Regions from separate parts of the Loigolactobacillus coryniformis subsp. coryniformis KCTC 3167 genome, predicted to be linked through region 2. Evidence: predicted binding sites of a transcription regulator. Region 2 holds the regulator's gene; the other holds the start of a gene.
The links. Region 2 encodes LexA, which represses DNA repair genes until DNA is damaged. Its sites were predicted from a motif close to CNAACANNTGTTNG; they were not measured.

Region 1 (6,399 bases), 710 kb from region 2:
AGGTTCGTAAAGCAATTATTCCAGCCGCAGGACTGGGGACACGTTTGTTGCCAGCAACGAAAGCGATGGCTAAAGAAATGTTGCCGATCGTCGATGTGCCAACGATTCAATTTTTAGTCGAGGAAGCTAAGGCAGCCGGGATCGAGGATATCTTGATCATCACCGGTAAAGGCAAGCGACCAATTGAAGATCATTTTGACTCAGTGCCTGAATTGGAAATGGTTTTGAAGAATCGGCATAAGGATAAGTTATTGAAATTAGTTGAAAGTACCACCGATATCGGGGTACGGTTATTCTTTATTCGGCAATCTTATCCTAAAGGTCTCGGCGATGCAGTTCGTTTGGCTCAGGACTTCGTTGCCGACGAACCATTTGTGGTTATGCTCGGCGATGACATTACACAATCCAAGGTCCCATTGACTAAGCAGTTGATGAACGATTATGATAAAACCCACGCTTCCACGTTAGCGGTTATTAAAGTGCCGCATGATGAAGTTTCTAAGTATGGGGTCATTAAGCCCGTTGCGGAAACGGAAAAAGGGTTATACAACGTTCAAAGTTTTGTTGAAAAACCTAAACCAGAGCAAGCACCTAGCGATTTAGCTATCATCGGGCGTTACTTGTTTACACCGGAAATTTTTGATAGCTTAAATATTCAAAAACCGGATGCTGGCGGTGAAATTCAGCTGACCGATGCCATTGATCATATGAATAAAACCCAACGCGTATTTGCCCGTGAATTTACCGGCAAACGTTATGATACAGGGAACAAATTGGGCTACTTAACGACTAATATTGAATTTGGTCTGCAGCATCCCGAGATCAAAGACGAATTGTGCGATTACATTATTAAATTAGGGCATAAGTTAAGCCAAAAATAATAGGTAATAAAATAAACGTTCAAGTGATCAGAAGTGATCCTTGAACGTTTATTATTTTACTTGAATTTTACCGCAGTTCCATAAGCAGCAATGGTTTCCATACCGTCAGTGATCGAGTCGGAGTCAAAACGCATCATGACCACGGCATCAGCGCCTAAAGCAACTGCATTTTCACGGAGCCGCTCAATTGCTACATCACGCGCTTCCGTCAATAAATCAGTGTAAGCGTGGATCTCGCCACCAGCGAGACTCTTTAAGCCAGCACCAATATTGCGAGCAATGTTTTTAGATTGCGTGGTTAAGCCAAACACTTCGCTAATGATTTCATATTCATGCCCAGGAATGTGCTCAGTGGTGGTGACTAAAATTTTATCGGCCATAAAATCGCCTCCTAAGGAAATTTAAGTTTCAACCTAAGTTTATCATTGTAAGCGATTTAACGATAGATATTTCTTTTTTCTAACCGGACTACGGCTTCGACGCGTGCCGTTTGTGGAAACATGTCGATCGATTGAATATAGTCAACGGCATAGACTTCACTAAGACGGACTAAATCGCGGGCTAAAGTTGACGGATTACAACTGATATAGACAAATTTTTGTGGGCGACTATCAAGTATTGCGTGCAACAAAGCTTGATCTAAGCCAGTCCGGGGTGGATCAACGACTAAAGCATCAGGTGCAAAACCCGCGGCCAACCACTGTGGTAATAATTCCTCAGCCTTACCGACTTCGTATTTAGCATTATCGATGTGATTTAAGTTAGCATTTTCCTGGGCATCGGCAATTGCTGCCGGCACAATGTCCATACCGCGGACTTCGCTAGCGGTATCCGCCAGCGACAAACCAATCGTACCAACACCACAATAAGCATCCACTAAGCTTTCGTGGGGAGCTAATTGTAATGCTTCACGTGCTAGAGCATACATCTTAGCTGTTTGGGCAGGATTGAGCTGGAAAAAAGCACGAGCAGATAATTTAAAAGTCAGGCCGGACAGTGTTTCCGTAATATAGTCATCGCCGGCAAGATTGAAGGTTTCTTCACCCCAGATCAGCGAAGTTCGTCCTTGATTCAGATTTTGCATAATCGACGTGATCTGTGGCATTTTGGTGTGAATACGGCTCAGCAACTCACGTTTATGTGGTAATTTACGTGAATTGGTGATGAAAGTGAGTTGCAGGTGCCCAGTACTAAATGATTCGCGGACGACTAAGGTTTTGACGATACCAGAATTTTGTTCTTCATTGTAGATCGGTACCTTTAATTCTTCTAACAATGCCACTACATACCGAATAACTTGCATCGTGGCTGGCCGTTGCGTGCTAAAAGTTTTCAAATCGACTAATTGATGGCTATGTTCTTGATATAAACCGGCGGCAACATGACCGTTTAGTTCACGTACCTGGAACTGAGCCTTATTACGATATTCATATGGCTCAGCCATACCGATCGTTGGGAGTAGCTTGTAATGTTGATAACCGCGTGGCTTGAATTTTTCCAGCGATTGGCGAATAACATCGACTTTAAAGGCTAATTGAGCAGGGTAGCTTAAATGTTCTAGCTCGATACCACCAACATGACCATAGTAATCAGCGTCACGAGGCTCAACTCGCTGTGGACTTTTTTTACGTAGTGTATGAATTTTAGCGTTAACGTATTTGGGTGCCGTGGCAGTGACTTCGACTACAATGACTTCATCAGGTAAAGCGCCTTTTACGAAGACAATCGTCCGCTTGTAATAGCCGATTCCTTCACCGTTGATGCCGAGCCGTTTGATTGTCAAAGGAAAACGCTGGCCAACTTGAATGTCATGAAAATAAGTAATTTCTGGCATATTTGCCTCCTAGATAGATTTAAATAAAGTTTTTCGTTAAATTTGCTGTTTTAGTATAACATAGCTCAATTGGAGTACAAGCAACGCGAACAAACATTTGCATCTACTATTAGGCTTGATATAATGAAAATAGCTTAATGGAGAGTGTGACGTAAGACGCCCAGCTACTACGCCACAGTAGTGGTTGATTTTCGTACCGAAATAAAACCGCCAAGTTGAAACATGGCACACGTTTTAACTATATTGTTCGGAAGTGCAAAGAAGACGTCGGCCATAAATTACTTATGACACAACGTCCTAATTATGTAGGTAAGGAGGCGGTACGTGATGCCAACAATTACAAAAATTACGACGCAGAAACGTAAAGGACGCTACAATATTTACCTTGATGAGGAATATGCTTTTCCAGTCAGTGAAAGTGTGCTGATTAAGTTTCGCTTAACTAAAGGCATGGAAGTGCCTGCGGAATTGCGCGCTGAGATCGATACCGCTGAGGCTCATGCACAAGCCTATCAGTTAGCACTAAATTATTTGTCGTATCAATTGCGTACAGAGATGGAAGTGCGTATCTACCTAAAACAACACGATATTCCAGTGGCGGTACGGCAACAAGTCATTCAACGCTTGTATGAACTAAATCTCTTGGATGATGCCGGATATGCGGCTAGTTATGTGCGCACCGCGATGCGCACCAGTGATAAGGGCCCCCAAGTGATTCGAACCAAATTACGCGAAAAAGGGGTCAAACCAGAATTGATCACTAATGCTTTGGATTTATTTACTACTAATGATCTACTGGCTAACGGGTTGAAATTAGCTGAAAAATTAGCTAAACGCTATCGGCAACAAAGTTTTCAGAATCGGCAACAGAAAATTCGACTAGGTCTACGGCAAAAAGGATTTGATGCTGATGTGACTAATCAAATTATTAGTCAGCTAGAATTAGTTCGGGATGACGATACAGAATGGGCAGCACTAGTTGAACAAGGTGAAAAAGTTTGGCGGAAAACAGCACGCTACAGTGGCTATGAACGGAAACAAAAGGCTAAGCAGCAACTTTATCGTAAAGGATTTGCATTGGATCAAATTGATCACTTTTTAACTGAAAAGCAAGCTGAAACAGAATAATCGAGCGCGTTTACTGAAAATCTAGGAATAAAGTTTCGTCATTTGCAGTAAACTTTGATATAATGTTCATGATAATTCGGTGTTATCAACTTCAACGTAATGAACGTCAGAAAGTAGGTTAGCGCATGCGTATTCCGAAAGAAGGGGAATCGGTCGCGATCCAAAGTTATAAACATGACGGAAGTTTACACCGGACGTGGCGTGACACGATGATTTTAAAAACATCGGAGAACGAGATAATTGGTGTTAATGATCATACTTTGGTAACGGAGTCAGATGGACGGCGATGGCTAACGCGGGAACCGGCAATTATATTTTTCCACCGACATTATTGGTTTAATGTCATTGCCATGATCCGTGATAACGGGGTTTCTTATTATTGTAATCTGGCCTCGCCGTTTGTATTAGACCGTGAAGCACTGAAGTATATTGATTATGACCTGGATGTCAAAGTTTTTCCGGATGGCGAAAGAAAATTATTGGATGTCGATGAATATGAAGCCAATAGCAAACGTTGGCATTACTCCAATGCGACAGACAAGATTTTGAAGGCTAATGTCAATATCTTGGTCGATTGGTCTGATCACCATAAGGGACCTTTCTCGCAAGAATATATTGATATTTGGTATCAACGTTACCTGGAACTTGCCCACCGGTAAGCGGAAGTCAATTGGATCTATGCACAATAAAAAACGACTAAGACGATTTTTGTCTTAGTCGTTTTTTTGCGCTGGTTGTTGAACAAAGCGAACATATAAAGCACTGATCGCCAGGGTAAATAGTAGCCGGCCAATAAAGTAAGTTAAGGTGATCTGACCATTGAGCGCGAGTCCGTTAAGCAGCGCGCATACCAGTAGACCAACGATTCCGCTCCAGAAAAACCAGCGACTAAAATGAGTTAAGTATAAAAGTAGGGCAAAGCCTAAATTAACAACCATCAGTGGCACAGAAAGTTCACCCATAATACCGCTGGTAAGCGCGCCGATCAACATACTGAGCGCGTATAAATAGATTAAAATTTGAGTCATCAACCGCATGGTTACTGGCTCCTTTCATTTTGCTTGAGCGTATGCTAATCAAGTTTTTTTTGCATTTCATGATGGGGGATACCAGCGTCTAAAAAGCCAGGTCGTGCGGTTCGACTGAAGCCTAATCGTTCGTAAAAACCTAATGCATGATCTTGTCCACCTAAAGTCAGTGTTAAACGATCGTGTTGGCGGGCATAATCTTCTAACGCGGCAAATAATTCACGCCCATAATCGTGACCGCGGTGCTCGCGTAAAATAGCCACGCGTTGAACGTGATAGCCGCCAGCTTCAGGTAATAAACGGGCTGTAGCGACTGGTTGCTGCCCAATGTAACCGACAAAATGAATCGTTTTGTCTTCATTTTCAATTTCTAAATCGATCGGCACGTGCTGCTCTTGTACAAAAACAGTTTTGCGGATCGCAAGTGCGTCGTGATAAATCGGACTATTTAAATCAGTAGTTTGGCGAATTTCCATAAGTACGCTCCCTATTTTAAAATAAGTATTGGTTTTGCTGACTAAGCTAGCAGCGTAGATTTGAACGACAATTTAAGGCGGCTGTGCAGGCTTAAATAATCGCTGTACGCTGTTGGTTGTGTATTAAGTTTGGTAGAATGATTATAACATTATCTACAAAAACTGGCGGCGCTAATTTATTGATTTTGGATGAAGTCTAGCGTTAGCTACCGGTTAAACTTTACGTGGTTTTAACACTCACGCTAACCATTGATTAACCCAAATTTAAATTTAATGGATAAGGAGCTTTGCTGATGTTTGAACAGATTCGTCATTCACGGCTGATGTTTTGGTCACTAGAATTGTTGATCGTGGCGACTTTAATTTTCATGTGTACAAAGATCGGCTTCATTTTTTCACCGATTGGCACATTTATTGCCACCTTATTTGTACCGATCCTGATCTCGGGATTTTTATTTTATCTATTTAATCCACTGGTCAAGTTGTTAGGCCATCTGAAAATTTCTCGTAATTGGGCAATTTTGATCGTATTCGTCATTTTCTTTGGCGGTTTGGCTTTGATCATCTGGGCGGTGATCCCTAACTTGGTCAATCAAATCACCCAGTTACTGAGTAATTTACCAACGGTTGCGAAAGATATGGAACATCTAGCTAAAAGCTTGATGAAGAACCCGCTTTTAAAAAAGGTGGATCTGGAAAAAGCAATCACCGATATGAACCTTTCGTTTAGCAGTATCATGCAATCTCTGTTAAAATATTTCACCAGTAGTATCGGTTCAGTTGTTGGGACGGTGACTAGTGTTGCGGTGACTGCAATCACAATTCCGGTGATGCTGTTTTATATGTTGAAGGATGGACATCGCTTGATTCCTAATGTGCAGCGGCTACTTCCGGCAAAGTATCGAGCTGAAGCTACTGATCTGTTGTTAAAAATGGGCGACACGATCTCCTCGTATATCGCCGGCCAACTGATTGAATGTTTGTTTGTTGGCGTCTTTACTTTTCTTGGTTACCTATTGGTCGGGATGCCTTATAGTTTCTTACTTGGTTTT
Region 2 (16,759 bases):
AATAAGGGTTACCAGTACCAGCAGCAAAAATAACGACCCGGTCTTTCTCCAAATGACGAATCGCCTTCCGCCGAATATAAGGTTCAGCGATTTGGCGCATCTCGATTGAAGTTTGTACCCGTGTTGGGACATCAAGTTGTTCTAAGTTATCCTGTAGCGCCAATGCGTTCATTACTGTGGCTAGCATCCCCATGTAATCAGCTTGTGCACGTTCCATGCCCATTTCAGCGCCTGTTTGTCCACGCCAAATGTTGCCACCGCCAACGACGATCGCGATTTGTACACCTAGGGCGTAAACTTCCTTGATTTCCTTAGCAACATCCTTAATGATCGGTGGGTTGATCCCGAAACCTTTGTCGCCGGCGAGTGCTTCACCACTGACTTTAAGGACCACCCGTTTATACTTGATTTTCGTCATGAACTGCTTCCTCCTGCTTCACCATTAATTGTTTATCTGACTGTAAGAGTTTCCTATTCCATTCTAGCATATCTAAGCCCGTTTGACCTTAAAAAAAGGGAGCGCAGGGGTCTGCGTTCCCTAAAATTACGAATGCTTACTTGTTTAATTCAGCTTGAATTTCGGCCGCAAAGTCTTTTTCAACTTTTTCGATGCCTTCGCCGACTTCATAACGAACAAAGTTGACAACTTTGCCGCCTTTTGATTTAGCGAATTGATCAACGGTTTGATCAGAATCCTTAACGAATTCTTGATCGTCTAAGCTGATTTCAGCCAAGAATTTGTTCAAACGACCTTCAACGATCTTTTCAACGATTTTTTCTGGCTTGCCTTCTTGTAAAGCTTCTTCTTTTAATTTTGCTTTTTCAGCAGTCATAATGTCTGCTGGTACGTCTTCGCGTGAAACGTAACGTGGGTTGATGGCAGCAACGTGCATTGCAACGTCTTTAGCTGCTTCGTCATCAGCACCTTCTAAAAGAGTTAAAGCAGCGATCTTACCACCCATATGACGGTATGAACCGAAATGACCATTAGCTGTTTTAGTTAATAAAGCAAAACGACGGAAGCTGATCTTTTCACCGATCGTAGCAGTAGCGTTGATGACTGCTTCAGCAACGGTCTTGCCATCAGCCATTTTAGCTGCATTGGCAGCATCCATGTCAGCTGGTTGGTTAGCAGCGATCGTGTCAGCGATTGCTTGAACTAAGCTTTGGAAATCTTTGTTGCCGGCAACGAAGTCAGTTTCAGCATTGACTTCAACGATGGCTGCAACATCACCGTTAACGGCAACATCAGCTAAACCTTCAGCAGCCACACGGCCACTCTTCTTAGCTGCAGTTGCTACGCCTTTTTCACGTAAAGCTTCCATTGCTTTTTCAACGTCACCGTCAGCAGCAACTAAGGCTTTCTTAGCTGCCATCATGCCGGCGCCGGATTTTTCACGTAATTCCTTAACTTGTGCCGCTGTAATCTTTGTTGCCATTGTGTACAACCTCCTATTTAATAACTGCTTATTTTGAACGCTTTTGGGGCTTGAGTGAGCGCGAACGTGTTTGGAAAAGCAGATTATTGCATGAGTCAAACGAGCCATTTCATGTCTCTTATTGCCTAACTAGGCTACACTCCATAATCTAAACGCTTTTCCAAAACACTCCACAAAAAAGGGCCGCCTCGTAAATAAGGCTTGCAGATTGTGCCTAACCTTTGAGACAGCCCTAAATCACTCAATTTAAAATTGATTTTATGCTATTTGTTTGCGTTTTTGCCTTCGACAGCTTTTTGTAGATCTTGTAAGCTCTCTTTGCTTGGTGCTTCATCATCAGCTGCTGCTGATTCTGCTGGTGCTTCGCTTGCAGCTGCTGCTTGTTGTGCAGCGGCTTCTGCTTCTTCACCTTGACGGCCTTCAACGATAGCGTCAGCCATCTTAGAAGTTAACAGACGTACGGCACGGATAGCATCATCGTTTGATGGGATGATAACATCGATGTCATCTGGATCACTGTTAGTATCAACCATAGCAACGATCGGAATGTTCAATTTTTGTGCTTCTTGAACGGCGATCTTTTCTTTGCGAGGGTCAACAATGAACAAGACGTCTGGGATACGAGGCATATCTTCGATACCGCCTAAGAATTTTTCAAGTTTTTCACGTTGTTTGTTCAACTGTGAAACTTCCTTCTTAGGTAACTTATCAAATGTGCCATCTTCGCCCATTTGTTTGATTTCCTTTAGGCGTGCGATCCGTTTTTGGATGGTTTGCCAGTTAGTCAAAGTCCCACCTAACCAACGATGGTTAACGTAGAATTGGCCAGCACGAGTTGCTTCTTCAGCGATTGAATCTTGTGCTTGCTTCTTTGTACCAACAAAAAGGACGATACCGCCATCAGCAGCCGTGTTCTTCATGAAGTCATAAGCGTTATCAACTAATTTCAAAGTCTTTTGCAAGTCAATGATGTAGATACCGTTTCTTTCAGTGAAGATGTAAGGCTTCATTTTTGGATTCCAACGACGTGTTTGATGACCGAAATGAACGCCGGCTTCAAGCAATTGTTTCATACTAATAACAGACATATTTGTTTCCTCCTAGGTTTTTTCCTCCCCTGCGGTCAATTAACAAGTGAACTTGCACTGCAAGCACCACGCTTATTATCGCGCAAGGTGTGAATTGTGATGCCTTAAAGCACCGAGTAATAGTTTACCGTAAAACCAGTTGTGACGCAACTACTTTTTATGTTTTTGCCAAAATGACGCTTAGAAACAAAAAAATCCGCTCCCGAGGGAACGAATTTTTGTTAGTAAACGTTAAATTAGAATTTAACTTCGTTACGGCTTTCGCCTTTTTCGATCATGCTCTTAGCAGAATCTAAGGCAACGTCGACCATGTTACGTACGGCTGTTTCCGTGTAGAAAGCAACGTGTGGTGTAACCAAGATGTCGCGTTGTTTCATTAATTCAACTAAAGTTGCATCTGGCACTTTTTTGCCAGTAAAGTCGCTGTTGAAGATACCAACTTCGTTTTCGTAAACGTCAAGTACGGCACCACCGATTTTACCTGACTTGTAGCCAGCTAATAAGTCTTTAGATTCGATCAATTCACCGCGGGCAGTGTTGATGATGATGACACCATCTTTCATCTTAGCAATGGAATCTTTGTTGATCATATGATGATTTTCTTTAACGGCTGGTACGTGCAATGTGATGACATCAGCTTGGGCGTATAATTCGTCCAATGTGTCAACGTACATACCTTCTGCTTCAAGTTCTGGGTTACGGAATACATCGTAGCCGATAACTTTAGCGCCAAAACCTTTGTAGATGTTGATGCCGGCACGGCCAATACGACCTGTACCAACGACACCGACGGTCATTGTGTGTAATTCACGGGCAATATCTGGTTCCCAAGTGAAGTCACCTTTAGCGAGTTTTTCGTTGAATTCTGGTGTCCGACGAAGTAACTGCATCAAACCAGTGATTGCCAATTCAGCAATGGCACTTGGTGAGTAGCTAGGTACGTTCGTAATGCGAACCCCGTTTGCTTTAGCTGCATCAGTAGGAATGTTATCAACACCGACGTTACGGATTGATAAATCTTTAATACCGTATTCTTTCATAGTAGTAAAGATTTCTTTGTCATAAGGCAATTGTTGATAAGCAATGATTGCGTCGTAGCCTTTAGCTAACTTAACTGTTTCTTTATTTAATAAATCAGCAACAAGCTTAACGTCGATCTTGTTTTCCTTTGACCAGTTATGTGCATAACCTTCTTCGTCTTTACGAACACCATAAACAATAAACTTCATAATATGTGATTGCTCCCTTCATAGTCCTTTTACATTATAAGCATTTACTGAAAATAGGTAAAGCTAAATTTACTGATTTCAGAAAATTTTATCGTAACCTTACCTGAACGCCATGCTTTTGTAAGAATTCTAGCTTATCTTCCCGTGGCTGATGTTTAAAGTGCCATTCAGCCTGTAATGCCGCGGTTTTTGTGGTAAATTCTTCGTGAAAAAGCAATTTCACCGGTCGCCGCGTTTTTGGTTTGGTATACTTGGCACCTTTAGCAGCGTTATGGGTGGCAACCCGTTTTGTAACGTCAGTGGTAAATCCACCATATAAAGTGTTGTCAGCACAGAGTAAAACGTAAAAATAAAATTTTTTAGTTGTCGCCATATAATAATCGCCTGACTTCTGGTAAGTATTGATTATTTTGATCATAAACCGTTAATGGCGGTAAAAAGCGCTGGCCACCGGGGCGACCATCCTTGATCAGCTCGATCAGCACCATATTGGCTTCGCGGTCGGCTTTGGGATGGATGAAACGGACACGTTTAGTTTGTAAACGCCACGCTGCTGCTTTAGTGATAAATTCATTAAAGCGATCAGGCCGGTAAACAAAAAAAGCTTTGCCATTCATTTTCAGTAAGCCGCTGGTTATTTTCAATATTGCTTCCAGTGAGGTGGTGATCTCGTGACGAGCAATTGCCAAATACGGATTGGGATTTTTCTTGCTCGTGGCTAGTGGTGGGAAGTATGGCGGGTTACACGTGACCACATCAACGCTATCCTTGGCGATCTGACTAAAGGTGTCCTTAAGATCCAGTTGGTGGACCGTGATTTGGTCAGTTAATTGATTCAACGCCACCGAGCGCTGGGCCATATCCGCCAGCCGTGGTTGTAATTCCACTGCCGCGATTGGCCCCGCGGTTTTACGGCTCAGAAATAAGCTGACTGCGCCATTGCCTGCACAAAGATCAACGCTGCGACTGCGCGGCTTGACCACCGCAAAATCCGCCAGTAGCACCGCATCTAGCGAAAAGGAAAAAACACTGGGGCTTTGAATGATTTTGATATCTTGACTGTAAAGTTGATCGATCCGTTCATCGGCTTTTAACACGATTACGCCTCGCTTTCTTTGACCAGATTAGCGAAACTCAAATGAAAAAACAAGTCAATTTGCAATTTTTTGGTATAATGAAATAAATTAAGCACGGAAAGGAACCAAATTATGTTTTATACTTTTATTCGCGCCGTTGTTCGCGGCCTGGTTTGGCTGATCAACGGTAACGCTCATTATGAAAATAAAGAAGTGCTGCCAAAAGGCGCTTATATCCTAGTCGGTCCGCATCGAACTTGGTTTGATCCGATCTACTACGCCCTAGCTGGCAGCCCGAAAAAATTCTCCTTCATGGCCAAGGAAGAACTATTTAAAAATCCGATCATTCGCTTTATCCTGGTGCACGCCAACGCTTTTCCAGTTAACCGCGCTCACCCTGGTCCCTCGGCGATCAAGACACCGGTGAAAATTTTGAAAAAAGGTGACTTATCGCTGATCATGTTTCCTTCTGGCACCCGCCACTCGGCTGAATTAAAAGGTGGTGCGTTAGTGATCGCCCGCATGAGTGGCGTACCGCTGGTGCCCACGGTTTATCAAGGGCCGCTAACCTTTAAACGTCTTTTCACGCGCAAACGGATCACGGTGCGCTTTGGCGAACCGATCTACATTGACCGTAAGCAAAAAATGGATAAAGACGGCATGGCAGCGATCGATGATCAAATGCAAGCTGCCTTTAAACAGCTCGATGCGGAGATCGATCCTAACTTTAAATACATTCCCAAATAAAAAGCGACCGCCTAATTACTTAGGCGATCGTTTTTTTATTTACCTGCTTTACGCGATTGAGCTTTCATTGAAGCCATCATTTGGTTCAACTTCTTTTCAGAAGGTTTTTGGCCCATTTGCATCATCATTGTCCGCATCATATCTTCAGAGATTGGCGGATTGTCTTGCAAATATTTCTTCATATACTGCCGTGCGCCAAAGAAACCGCCGATGACACCGAGTGCAGCACCGATCACAAAAATCAGAATGTACATTCCCACGTTGTTTTCCCCTTTCAAAACGATCTCATTTATTTATTTTACACAATTATTAGGCAAATTAAAAGGCAGGAACCAAACAGCACTTTACAGCTTTTTAAAAAAATTTGGATATAAAAAGGCACGAATGCCTATTCTTTGCTAAAATGAGTTCGACAAAAAACCATTTAGAAAGAAGGATTCGTGTTGAACTCATTTTATCAAAAATCATCACTTTTAACCACCCTCCACGCCTATTTTTCTGATTTAAAAGCGGCTGGCTTGTCTAAGCCAATGGGCCTTAACTATTTTTGGTTGTGTCTAGCGTTGTTAGTGATCGGTGACCGCCACTCGATCCGCCACTTATTTGAACAATTTCTGGGCCGGGTGACGAAGCATTCTTTGAACACGTTTTATCGGGCTTTGGCAGTGATCGGTAACCACTTGCCACAGTTAGAAGTGCGCAACTTGACGTATTTACTGACCTTGATTCCCACTACTTGTCAGGACTTGCCCTTATTATTGGTTCTGGATGACACGGTCCAACCCAAGTTCGGCCACAAATTTACCGGCGTCAAATATCTATTCGATCACGCCGCACATACGGGTAAGCGGCTCGTCAATGCCCATGATTTCGTTACTTTAGGTCTGATGATCCCAACACAGCGGGACCAAGATGACCAGCCAGTTTATACGTTCTTGCCGTTAGCCACGCACCTTTATCAGGCGGAACAGGCGACCAAATACCAGCAAGCGGCGCAAATGATCAAGACGACTTTGAAATCGATCGCCAGCGACCAACAAGTGTTCCTACTGTGTGACAGTTGGTATCCCAAAGCTGAGATCAACCAACTGGTCATGACGCAACCTAATCTAGCTATGATCGCCAATGTGCGTAAAGATACCGCCATGTTTGGCTTACCCAAACGCACCGGTAAGCGCGGTCGGCCGCGGAAATATGGTGACCAGATCCATTTGGGAAATATTGCATTAAATCTTTGTTCGGCCGGAGATCAGATCGGTATAGTGCGGTGTCTGACACGCTTGATGCCCCAGCCAGTTTACATGATCCGCGTACAACGCAAGACGACTTGTCGTCTGTTCATGGCGACGAGCGCGCCCGAAGAATTAGCGGCGATCACAACCGAAACCCTAGCCGTTGATCCGACCCAGCTCACCTATCGGACGCCGGAGACCAGCGCCCCTGCGCCAGCGCTACGAGCGTTGGCCTACTATCAAAAACGTTGGGCGATCGAGACCTATTTTTATGAAATGAAAACATTCTGGCACTTCGGTGATTACGCCGTGCGTTCAGTAGCCAAGATTGAAGCCGATCATCATTTATTGAATACGGCGTATACCTTGATGATCGTATTGCCATTGACCCAACCTAGTTTAGCTTTTTTGGTAACCAAAAGTTTGCGTGAACGCAAACTCTGGTTAAGTCGGCAAATTCAAGCGGCGCTGTTTTTGGCTAGTTTAGCGCGGCAAGTGCAAAGGCGGTTAAAAACAACACCGGCCAAAGTGGTGATTCAGTGGTTGGCTTCTTGTTGGTCGGGGGTCAGTGAAAAGCTGTAAAGTGCTGAACCAAATTAAAGCGCAGGCTAAAAGGTGGTTTGACCTTTCAAGTCTCGCCTAGATCCATTGAAAAAAGAAATAGGTTACAGCAAATTGACTTAGTCCTTACGCCAGCCATTTTTACGTTGAATCTCTTGGACCTTTTTGGGCGTGGTTTCTTGGCCTTTTTTGTTGAAGATCTGCGTTTGTTCGATCTGTTGGCGCAGTCCTTCGCGGAATTCCTTGACGTAGGCCTGGCGCAGACGCTTTTGCTCTGCCTGTTCATCGGCATTTAATCCGTCCGCTTTAGCTTTACGGGCTAATTCGTTGATTCGTTTGAGATATTTATTTTCCATTATTAAAGTCACCTTTCACAATATCAGCTCAATTTGACATCAAATACGGCGTGAAAACTGATTAAACCAACAATCACAGGCCGAACATTTGTTTGAAATGAGTGAATGAGTATGCTACACTAAAATTAATAAAATATGACTGAGGTGTCAACCATGATCAAAACGCATGAACCCAAACAAATAGAAGTCTTACGTTTCATTCATGAATGCGTGGCTGAGAAAGGATATCCGCCAACGGTGCGCGAAATTGGCGCCGCGGTCTCCCTATCATCAACATCCACCGTTCACGGACATTTAGCTCGTTTAGAAAAAAAAGGCTTACTCCAAAAAGACCCTACTAAACCGCGGGCAATCGAATTGACTGACGCTGGTTTGAAAGCCTTAAAAATTGCCCCCGCCCGTATTCCAGTTTTAGGAACGGTCACGGCCGGTGAACCGATTTTGGCGGTTGAAGAAGCCACTGACTTTTTCCCGATCCCACCTGATCTTGACGATACCGAACAAGATCTGTTCATGCTGACCATTCGTGGTGAAAGTATGATCAACGCTGGCATCTTAGATGGCGATCAAGTCATTGTGCGCAAACAAGCTACCGCCGACAACGGCGATATTGTCATTGCCATGACGGCCGAAAACGAAGCCACGTGCAAGCGGCTCTTCCGCGAAAGTGATCATATTCGCTTACAGCCGGAAAATGATACTTTTGCGCCCATTATCTTACAGCAAGTCACGATCCTTGGTAAAGTGGTTGGCTTATACCGTAATCATATGTAACCTAATCAGTCTTGGCATTTAGTGCCAAGGCTTTTTTTAACCTTGAATTAAGCTAACGGAATTTTGTGGTACAGGTAATGCCCAGTTGTCAATGAGTGGCGCTCAAATGGCGTCGCGGTCAACAACGCCACGATTTCCTGCGCCCGCTTTTCACTACGGTAGGCGCGCAATACTTCAAAGGCCGGCGCCGCTGCCGTTGAATTCTGATAACAGACCACATAGATCCATTGATTCACCCCACTCACCTCCGTTTTATAATTTATCACCAGCCAAGTATTGTATCAATAAATCAGCTAGAAGTAAATCCTATTCTTAAAGCCACTCCGCTCAGAGGGGCGACTGACGGGCTAATCCAGTGACTAAAAAAAGAAGAACGCCACATTTAATTGTGCGTTCTTCTTTGATCTTATTTAGTTAAACGGAGAAAAATACCCGCGTCGGCTAGATCTTGGGCAAATTCAGATGAAGTGTCATGCCGATTCCAATCTCGTTGTAGCTCACAAGCTAATTGCGCGATACTTGTCGGCTGTGCGCCCGCCCGTTCGATCCGCCGTAAAGCTGCCTCATGTGCGACTACTGAAGTGCCACCAACGGCATCGACCACTGGGAAAACATTATAGCCTTCACGTAGTGCATCCAGCGCCGGAAAAGTCAAACAAGCTTCGGTCCAAAGTGCGGCAATAATCAAATTTTTACGGCCAGTTTTTTTAACTGCGGCGTAAAATTCTTGATCTTCCCAAGCGTTGATTGTTGTGCGATCATAACTAGGTACACCAGGCAATAACTTTTTGATTGCTGGAATCGTTTCTTGATTCATGGTCGTAGCCACGTTGACGGTCGATAAAACCGTCGGAATTTTAAACGTATTGATCAATTTAACGGTACTGATCGCGTTACGGATCAACTCCGCACGGTTGATCGAGTTGATCGAATTGATCTGCGTTGGTTGATAATCAATTAACAAAAAAGCCGAATTTTCTGGGGTCAACAATTCATCCTTAAGTGGATCACGGCGTGGTTCACTGGTCATATTGCGTCACTCCTTAGTTAAATAACGTTGTAAGAACAGTAAAATATTTGCTTTCACTTCATCAAAATACGCTTTACCGTGGCGACTACCGGTTAAGCTGATCGTTTCTACTGGCACTTTGACCTGGGTTAACCGCTGACTCAAGCGCACTACCCCAGTGATCGGCACAAATTCATCCAGCGAGTTGATCAACAACATTGGGCCACTGGCAGAACTAACGTGCTGGTAGGGAGTTGCCGCCCGTGACTGTTCATCAGTGACATAATTGGTGATAAACCACTTATAAAAGCTTTCATCGGTCCCAGCCTGATTAATGACCGCACTGTCTAATTTATCCAATAAATCAGCAGTTTGCCGCGGTTTAGCGACTACAGCGGGATGCGTTGTCAACCAATGGGCAATGTCCAAAATTCCTGACAATGAGACCGCCGGAATACCGTAGTTCAAACCCAACTCCACAGCTAAATTACCACCAGCTGAGGCCCCAATTGCTGCCAGCGGTACTTGGGGTGCATTTTGTTGCAACCAGTTAAATAAGCGATTCATGTCCAACAGTGGTGCCGGGAATTTATAGCTCGGTGCTAACCGATAATTTGGTACCACTACTAAATAACCCTGTTCAGCTAACCATTGCGCAACGTCAGCGTCTTTAGCCTTATCACCTTGAAACCAACCACCACCATGAATGGCAATCAATAATCCTTTCAATGATTGCCCTTGCGGCTGATACCAGTCTAAAGCTAAACCAGCTGCGTATTGAATATCTTTTTTAATTGTTAGCGTCAAATTGCATTCACCTCATTTAGAATCTCTAAGTTTATTGTAACACCTCCTTGCGCTACTACTGTAAAATATTTATGTAAGCGAATGCAACTATTTTGTCCCGCAATAGATTAGTCATTTCCCTTATTCAGTTCACCTAGTAAGCTATGCTAAGCTATAACTAATGTGATACATAGGAGGAAACTGAATTGACACAACCAACCGTTGAGTTAGCAACTGGCAGTTTGCGTTTAGAGCAGCTCAATGCCATTTTTGCCACGATCGACCAAGAATTTGATTTTATCGACGAAAACGATATCGTCCGCTGGTACTCCAACAACAGCCACCGCTTATTTAAACGCGATCCTAGCAAGTTAAATCATCACGTGTTAGACGTTCATCCAGCGCATAGTGCTGGCCGCGTTAAACAAGTGCTGGCGGAAATGCACGACGGCGCCACCGGTAAAGTTGCGATGACTGTCCCAATTCGCGGCAAACAAGTGCACATGGCCTTTTACGCCCTACATAACCCTGCTGGCGAGTACGTCGGCTGTATTGAAGTCACCGAAGATGTGACTGAATATACTAAAACCACTTGGATCGGTAATTTATTGAAACTAATGAAGCTGACCAAAAAATATAAATAAAAAATGAGTTGTCCGGCAATTTGCTGGGACAACTCATTTTTTGTATTACGCGATCACCGTGGCGCGCGCGGTATATGCCGCCTGCTTCGTTTGTAGCAGGACTTTTTGCTTAAGCTCGTCACTGGCAAATAGCAAGTGCTCGTAGTCATTTTGCAGCAGGTAAAAAGCCGCCATGTGTGAGAAATAAACGAAGCTTAACATATTCAAATATTCGGGCACATTGGTGATCTTAAGGAGTTTACGGACAAAAAAGTTGATCAAGTGATCGCCGAATTTAACGTAGCCTGGAACTTTGATGTAATGAACCTCGTGACCAGCAACTTGTACCGTGTGGTCACGGGTGCCAGGCAGATAAACTACCGTCTCGGCGGGCAACTTAGCGATCATAGGTGAATCGAAAATAAATGCTGCTTGCATATAATATCATCCCTTAGTTAAATTTAATTTCATAACAAAAATCAAGTTTTTTATAGTAATCTAACTCCACCAAATCAGTTGGTTTCACGTTGCCATCGGCTTTGGTAAAGTAGGCCAAGCCGCTGAGGCGTAACATTTGGTAGACAAACTGTGAACAGAACATAATATTGGGCCGCAATGAGCGTTTGACCACCAAGCCAATAATGTTATAGGCGCTACCGGTCTGGTTGATCTGCTTGATCTTTGCGGCGATCTGTTGCTTTTGCGCCAACGTGGTCGCCAAGCGATAAACTAGCACCGAGGCGTCACTTTTTTGATGGAACGCAGCGACCATTTCTGGGTTCAAACCCGGTGGATACACATTTTCGCCACCATTATAACTAATGATCGTCTGCAAGTCACGGTCAAAACTCAGCGACGCGTGATTGTACTGTTTTTGGGTGAACAACGAGATCAATTCACTGGCATTGCTGCCGGTGTTAGAGATAACGATGTAAATGTACGGATCGGCCATTGTTGCCGCCACCGAGTCAAAATAGCTTTGAGTCAGCGAACCGTCATTGATGTAGCGCATCGAGCTGTGGCGCTTCAAATCGGTAAACAGCGGCATCAACTTATCCACCGCCAGTGCTTGCTTAACCTTGCCCAAGCTCTGCACTGAATGGATAACGGCGTCTTTTTGTGCATTGAACTCAGAAAAACTCAGCGTCGCTGCTTCCTTGATCGACGGTAAATAAAAATCAGTATCCTGGCGAATGATCAGCATCCGCTCAGCCAATAATGGCGCTAATACTAGCAATGTGCCGAATACACGGCTGAAAAAGCCGGCGCCTAAGTAAATATGTTGGCGGAAGATCACCGCACTGCTAAAGGTGATCTGCAGCACCATGATCAATAAGTACACTAGCGAAGTCGTGATCTTCACCCGGCGTAACGCCCGCCCCAGCCAAGTGCGCATGATCATCAACATCGCCAAAAAGACGTAAACTAAGATAAAAATCGGCAACGTGCCAAAAAACGCCATCCCTAACAAAACGACCCAGACGATCATGTTCATGAATTTTCGTTCAGTTACCAAATCCCGCATTATTTTGCCCCACTCTAGCTCACTGTTAATTAGAAGTCCGACCGATTATACCATAATGGTTAAGGGCATCATATCAGACTATAGGTGTATCATCGATCTTCTCTGATCGTACAAACACCACTATCGATCTGTATATAAAAAAAGCGACGTTAGCAGTTTAGCTAACCTCGCGCAAAATAGAATTTATTTAAGGAGAGTACAGGATTTGAACCTGCGCGCCGGTATAAGCCGGTTCGACGGATTTCGAGTCCGTTGCATTACCACTCTGCCAACTCTCCACAACAAAGTATATTATAGCAAAAGACCGCCACGTTGCAAAGTGTTTTTTTATGCAAAAGGTTTAGTAAACATTCAGTTGCCAAAATAGCGAATCACTTAAATCCAGCAACTAACAAATAAAAAAGCAGCGCCGTAAAGCGCTGTTACCGAAAATTAGCGACTATAATTATTCACTACTAAAGGTTGAAAGTATCAAATAGACCGTAACCATTGATGTCAAACGGTTATGGCACGATATATTACTAGTTTCCACTTCATTGAGCATTACCGAGTAGCCTGGCCAGGCTATTCGGTAATGCTTTTATAAATTCGTCAAAAATAATAGTTAATGTTTCAACCGCCATGTCGAGTTTTTCACCTAGACCAGTAATTGTTTGTATCAGCCAATTCAACGCACTTACTAACTTAATATCAGGCAACGGTCGTCCATAATCGAAGAATAAGTCACCCAGCGTCCTGTCGTCCGTATTTTCACGTTGCGCCAATGCAAGGACGTCATAGCTTAACATGACCATTGCTAGGTGACCGCAAAGTCCATCATAGCTTTGGACTTGAGTCTGATCAAATTGCAGGTATTGTTTAGCGACTTTAAAATAACATTCGATCTGCCAACGCCGACCGTACATCTGAATGATTGCTTCTGGTCTTAGGTCAGTCATTGTGGTCGCCAACACAAGATATTGATCAGCCTGGCCACGTTTGGTTACGAAGACTAACTTCATTGGGATTTTTTCGCCATCAACTTCAAATGTGACGATTGGACTGTATAGATAGCTATCCTTAATTGGCCATTTACTGCGCCGTAAGTTAGTGTATAAAGTCTTAATATCCATTTCTCGGCCACGATAACGAAAATAGACTTTTTTAGTTTTTTTCAACATACCAATCCCATGACAATGACGTTTTAGCAATGCCGCAAACATACGCGGTGATGCATACCAGCTATCGAATAAGACGTACTTGGCCTTGATGCCGGATTTGATTGCATCATCTACTAATTCTAAAGCGACATCGGTCATTTTACGGGTTGCCTGTGTACGTCGTTTCGCGGCCAGTGATCGTTGATCACTGGACTTAAGGTGCCCAAACCGATTTTTGGCGTGGCTTGATGACATCAAGGCAAAGTTCAGCGGTAAAAAAGTATTGCCGTCACTCCAGCCTAAAGTTAGTGTCCTAAAGCCTTTAAAATACTGCTGTTTGTCGTGGTCAAAAACACGAGCTAATAATTCAGTTTTGCGTGAAAATTCACGTTTAAACAATGAATCATCAATGATCAAGGCTTGTCGCCGTCTTGGATCGGTAAAATGTTGCACGTATTGGATCAAATGGATCGCTAATAGCTGAACCAGCCGTTGCCAATTAATATGTGGATCATTTAGACAATTGCGAACAGTTCGTTTTGAAAAATCGTTAGCCTTTTCTGCTCTAAAAATGGAGTAGCGATTAAAGATGGTGGTCAATAACCATTCAAATAAGCGTTCAGTTTTAATACCGCGCGATTTATGGATATTGACACGACGCAAAATAGCGGAGAGATGGACCAATTTTGAAAAATGAGCAAAAGAATGATGAATATCAGTGTCATTGTATTGTATAGTAGACATAGGCATGAAACTCCTCTGTATGGTTTTTGTTTAGACGCTTTAAGTATACAGATGTGAATGGTTTCATGTCTATTTTTGTAGCAAAAAAGTCCTAACAGATCAGGGCTTAAGTGGAAATATTAACTTTCAACCTTTAGCAGAATAAGCTTGATCATTTCAAAACGGTACGGCGATATGGTGTCATCACTAATGCAATTATCGTTTTGATTCCGACTGCCCTGATCGAGTATTTCTTGATTGCCCCTTCACTCAGATTGTATCTTAATATCTATTTGATAATCGTATTTCTGCTAATGACGCACCACTTCAAGAATAAAGATTTTAAGCGATTGGAGACGCGTTTTTTAGATCAAGTTTGCAAAACACCAACAACCGCAACCGCATTGGTTGATCAAAATGCGCAGATCAGATTAAATGATAAGCTCATAAAACCAGAATTATTATTGCTTGATCCTGATTATTATTATTTATTTTACATTCCAAAACCGACCACACCAGCAACCTATAATATTGCCTTTTTAGAGCGTTCGCCTATGAATAACAATTTAATTCAAACTGATTTATCAGTCGCTATCGATCAGTTTGAACAATCGCTGAAAGATTCTGCCAAAGTTGTGCTGATCAGATAAAAAGTTATTGAACTAAAAACAGCCGCTACCCAACTAACAATCAGTTGCGTGACGGCTATTTTAATTGCGAATCACTAGTCCTTATTTGTATCTACGTCATTACTCAAACCAGCAATTTCACGTTGCTTGCGGTGGGCTTCCCCAGCAACATAACGCAGCACAAACCGATACTCTTTGCGGGTCGCATTTTGCGAAAAGGTGCCAAAATCGCGGTGATATTTAGCCATGATTCGCTCGGCCTCTTCTTTATCAGTCATCTAGATGCGCCTCCAATTCACGCTTTGTATATATCTCTGGTAGAATTAATTGTACCTTTTCTATACCGCTTTTTTCACAAGTGGACTGTTAACTAAAAAACACCTACACAAACAGTCGGCACCCTGTTTGGTAAGTGTTTAGCCAAAAATCAACCATTAAATTCATTTAGTACAAAAAACGCCAAGCCACCGCCGACTACTGCCAGAATGGCCACGCCGGCCAGCAGAAAATTGAAGATAAAGCCTAAGCCGCCGCACAGTAGCAATAAAATAAAAATAAACGGATGCCGGAAACAAAAGCGGATAAAGCCGGCGATCAACTTAAAGAACAAAAGGACAAAAACGACGGCGCCGACCGCGAGCCCAATTTTTGCGTTGGTACTTAAAGCTGCCGCCATTACAAGAGACGTCATTGACACGATCCTTTCTGTCAAACTCAAAATCGTTACCGGAGTTGTGGCATAAGTAATTTACGTCCAACTCCTTCTTTGTACTTCCGAACAATATAGCCAAAACGTGCGATATAAGGCAACTTTTTCCGCTTAGCTACGATCGTCAAATAATCCACTGCGTGAATTATTCGCCGCTCTAGGCTAATGCTCAAAAGCTGGGCGCCTTATGTCACACTCTTGCATTCATTTTAGGTATTCCCGTTAAAAATGTAAAGACAGCCTCAGTCGATTTTCCGTTTATTTAACAAATGCAGTCCGGAAATAACGAATAAATTCGCGCACCACCGGCGACGTTTCCCGTTCACGGCGCCAGGCTAAGACGCAATTGGTCTGCACAGTCGGCGCAAAGGGAATAAATTTCGTGGCACTACCATAGCCAGGCGCCCCTTCGATGCAGACTGCGGCGCCGATCTGGCGTTCAACTAACGAAATAATGTTGAAACTTAAATTAAAATTACCGATAATATTCAGCTCGTCTAGCGGGCGGCCCGCCCAATCCGCGACTAATTGCTGCACGTCGGCGCGGTTGGACACCAACAGCGGCGTACCGATCAGATCAACGGGCTGAATTGCCGCACTTTCCGCCAAAAAGGACTCGTTGGACACCAATAGCCCCCAACGCTCGGTGCGTGGCAGCACGATCTTATGGTATTTTTCCGTGTTGATCGGCTCCAACAAAATCGCCAGATCGATCAGGCCTTTGTCCAAGCGTTCAACGATATCATCACTGGTCTCCGTATAAATATTGAAAGTCACCGCCGGATAATCGGCGATAAATTCCTCCAGCATCAGCGACATCGTATCCGAATTGTCAGCTTCGACACACCCGATACTAATGTGACCACTGAATAACTGCTTTTTACGGTCGAGAAATTCCTGCTGCGTTTGCGCCGTTAATTCAAGAATTTCTTCAGCGCGACTTTTTAAAAATAACCCCGCTTCGGTCAGTTGCAGGCGATTTTTCTGGCGGGTGAACAGTTCGGTATCCAGGTCGGCTTCCAGTTCCTTCAACTGGCGACTCAAGGTTGGTTGCGTGATGTGCAGCACTTGCGCCGCCCGCGAAACCGTCCCTTCCTCAGCGATAGTCACAAAA

Region 1: a site for LexA is predicted at 2,802-2,815, ahead of recX (recombination regulator RecX). Genes of this name have one in related genera too.

Annotation. Positions count from the first base shown of each region.
Region 1 is NZ_CP017713.1:677,677-684,075, forward strand. It holds gene galU (UTP--glucose-1-phosphate uridylyltransferase GalU) at 1-881, shown strand, start outside; gene LC20001_RS03270 (heavy metal-binding domain-containing protein) at 938-1,261, opposite strand; gene rlmD (23S rRNA (uracil(1939)-C(5))-methyltransferase RlmD) at 1,318-2,715, opposite strand; gene recX (recombination regulator RecX) at 3,043-3,843, shown strand; gene ntdP (nucleoside tri-diphosphate phosphatase) at 3,969-4,502, shown strand; gene LC20001_RS03290 (hypothetical protein) at 4,557-4,880, opposite strand; gene LC20001_RS03295 (GNAT family N-acetyltransferase) at 4,916-5,347, opposite strand; gene LC20001_RS03300 (AI-2E family transporter) at 5,641-6,399, shown strand, end outside.
Region 2 is NZ_CP017713.1:1,387,141-1,403,899, reverse strand. It holds gene pyrH (UMP kinase) at 1-418, opposite strand, end outside; gene tsf (translation elongation factor Ts) at 555-1,439, opposite strand; gene rpsB (30S ribosomal protein S2) at 1,703-2,527, opposite strand; gene LC20001_RS06930 (D-2-hydroxyacid dehydrogenase) at 2,764-3,756, opposite strand; gene LC20001_RS06925 (GIY-YIG nuclease family protein) at 3,845-4,129, opposite strand; gene LC20001_RS06920 (tRNA1(Val) (adenine(37)-N6)-methyltransferase) at 4,116-4,853, opposite strand; gene LC20001_RS06915 (lysophospholipid acyltransferase family protein) at 4,965-5,579, shown strand; gene LC20001_RS06910 (YneF family protein) at 5,615-5,833, opposite strand; gene LC20001_RS06905 (IS701 family transposase) at 6,020-7,393, shown strand; gene LC20001_RS06900 (DUF896 domain-containing protein) at 7,492-7,728, opposite strand; gene lexA (transcriptional repressor LexA) at 7,882-8,502, shown strand; gene LC20001_RS06890 (hypothetical protein) at 8,550-8,738, opposite strand; gene LC20001_RS06885 (hydrolase) at 8,909-9,532, opposite strand; gene LC20001_RS06880 (alpha/beta hydrolase) at 9,539-10,318, opposite strand; gene LC20001_RS06875 (PAS domain-containing protein) at 10,504-10,941, shown strand; gene LC20001_RS06870 (hypothetical protein) at 10,987-11,358, opposite strand; gene LC20001_RS06865 (hypothetical protein) at 11,372-12,445, opposite strand; tRNA gene LC20001_RS06860 (tRNA-Ser) at 12,636-12,723, opposite strand; gene LC20001_RS06855 (IS4 family transposase) at 12,979-14,328, opposite strand; gene LC20001_RS06850 (hypothetical protein) at 14,658-14,957, shown strand; gene LC20001_RS06845 (hypothetical protein) at 15,032-15,214, opposite strand; gene LC20001_RS06840 (hypothetical protein) at 15,364-15,627, opposite strand; gene LC20001_RS06835 (LysR family transcriptional regulator) at 15,904-16,759, opposite strand, start outside.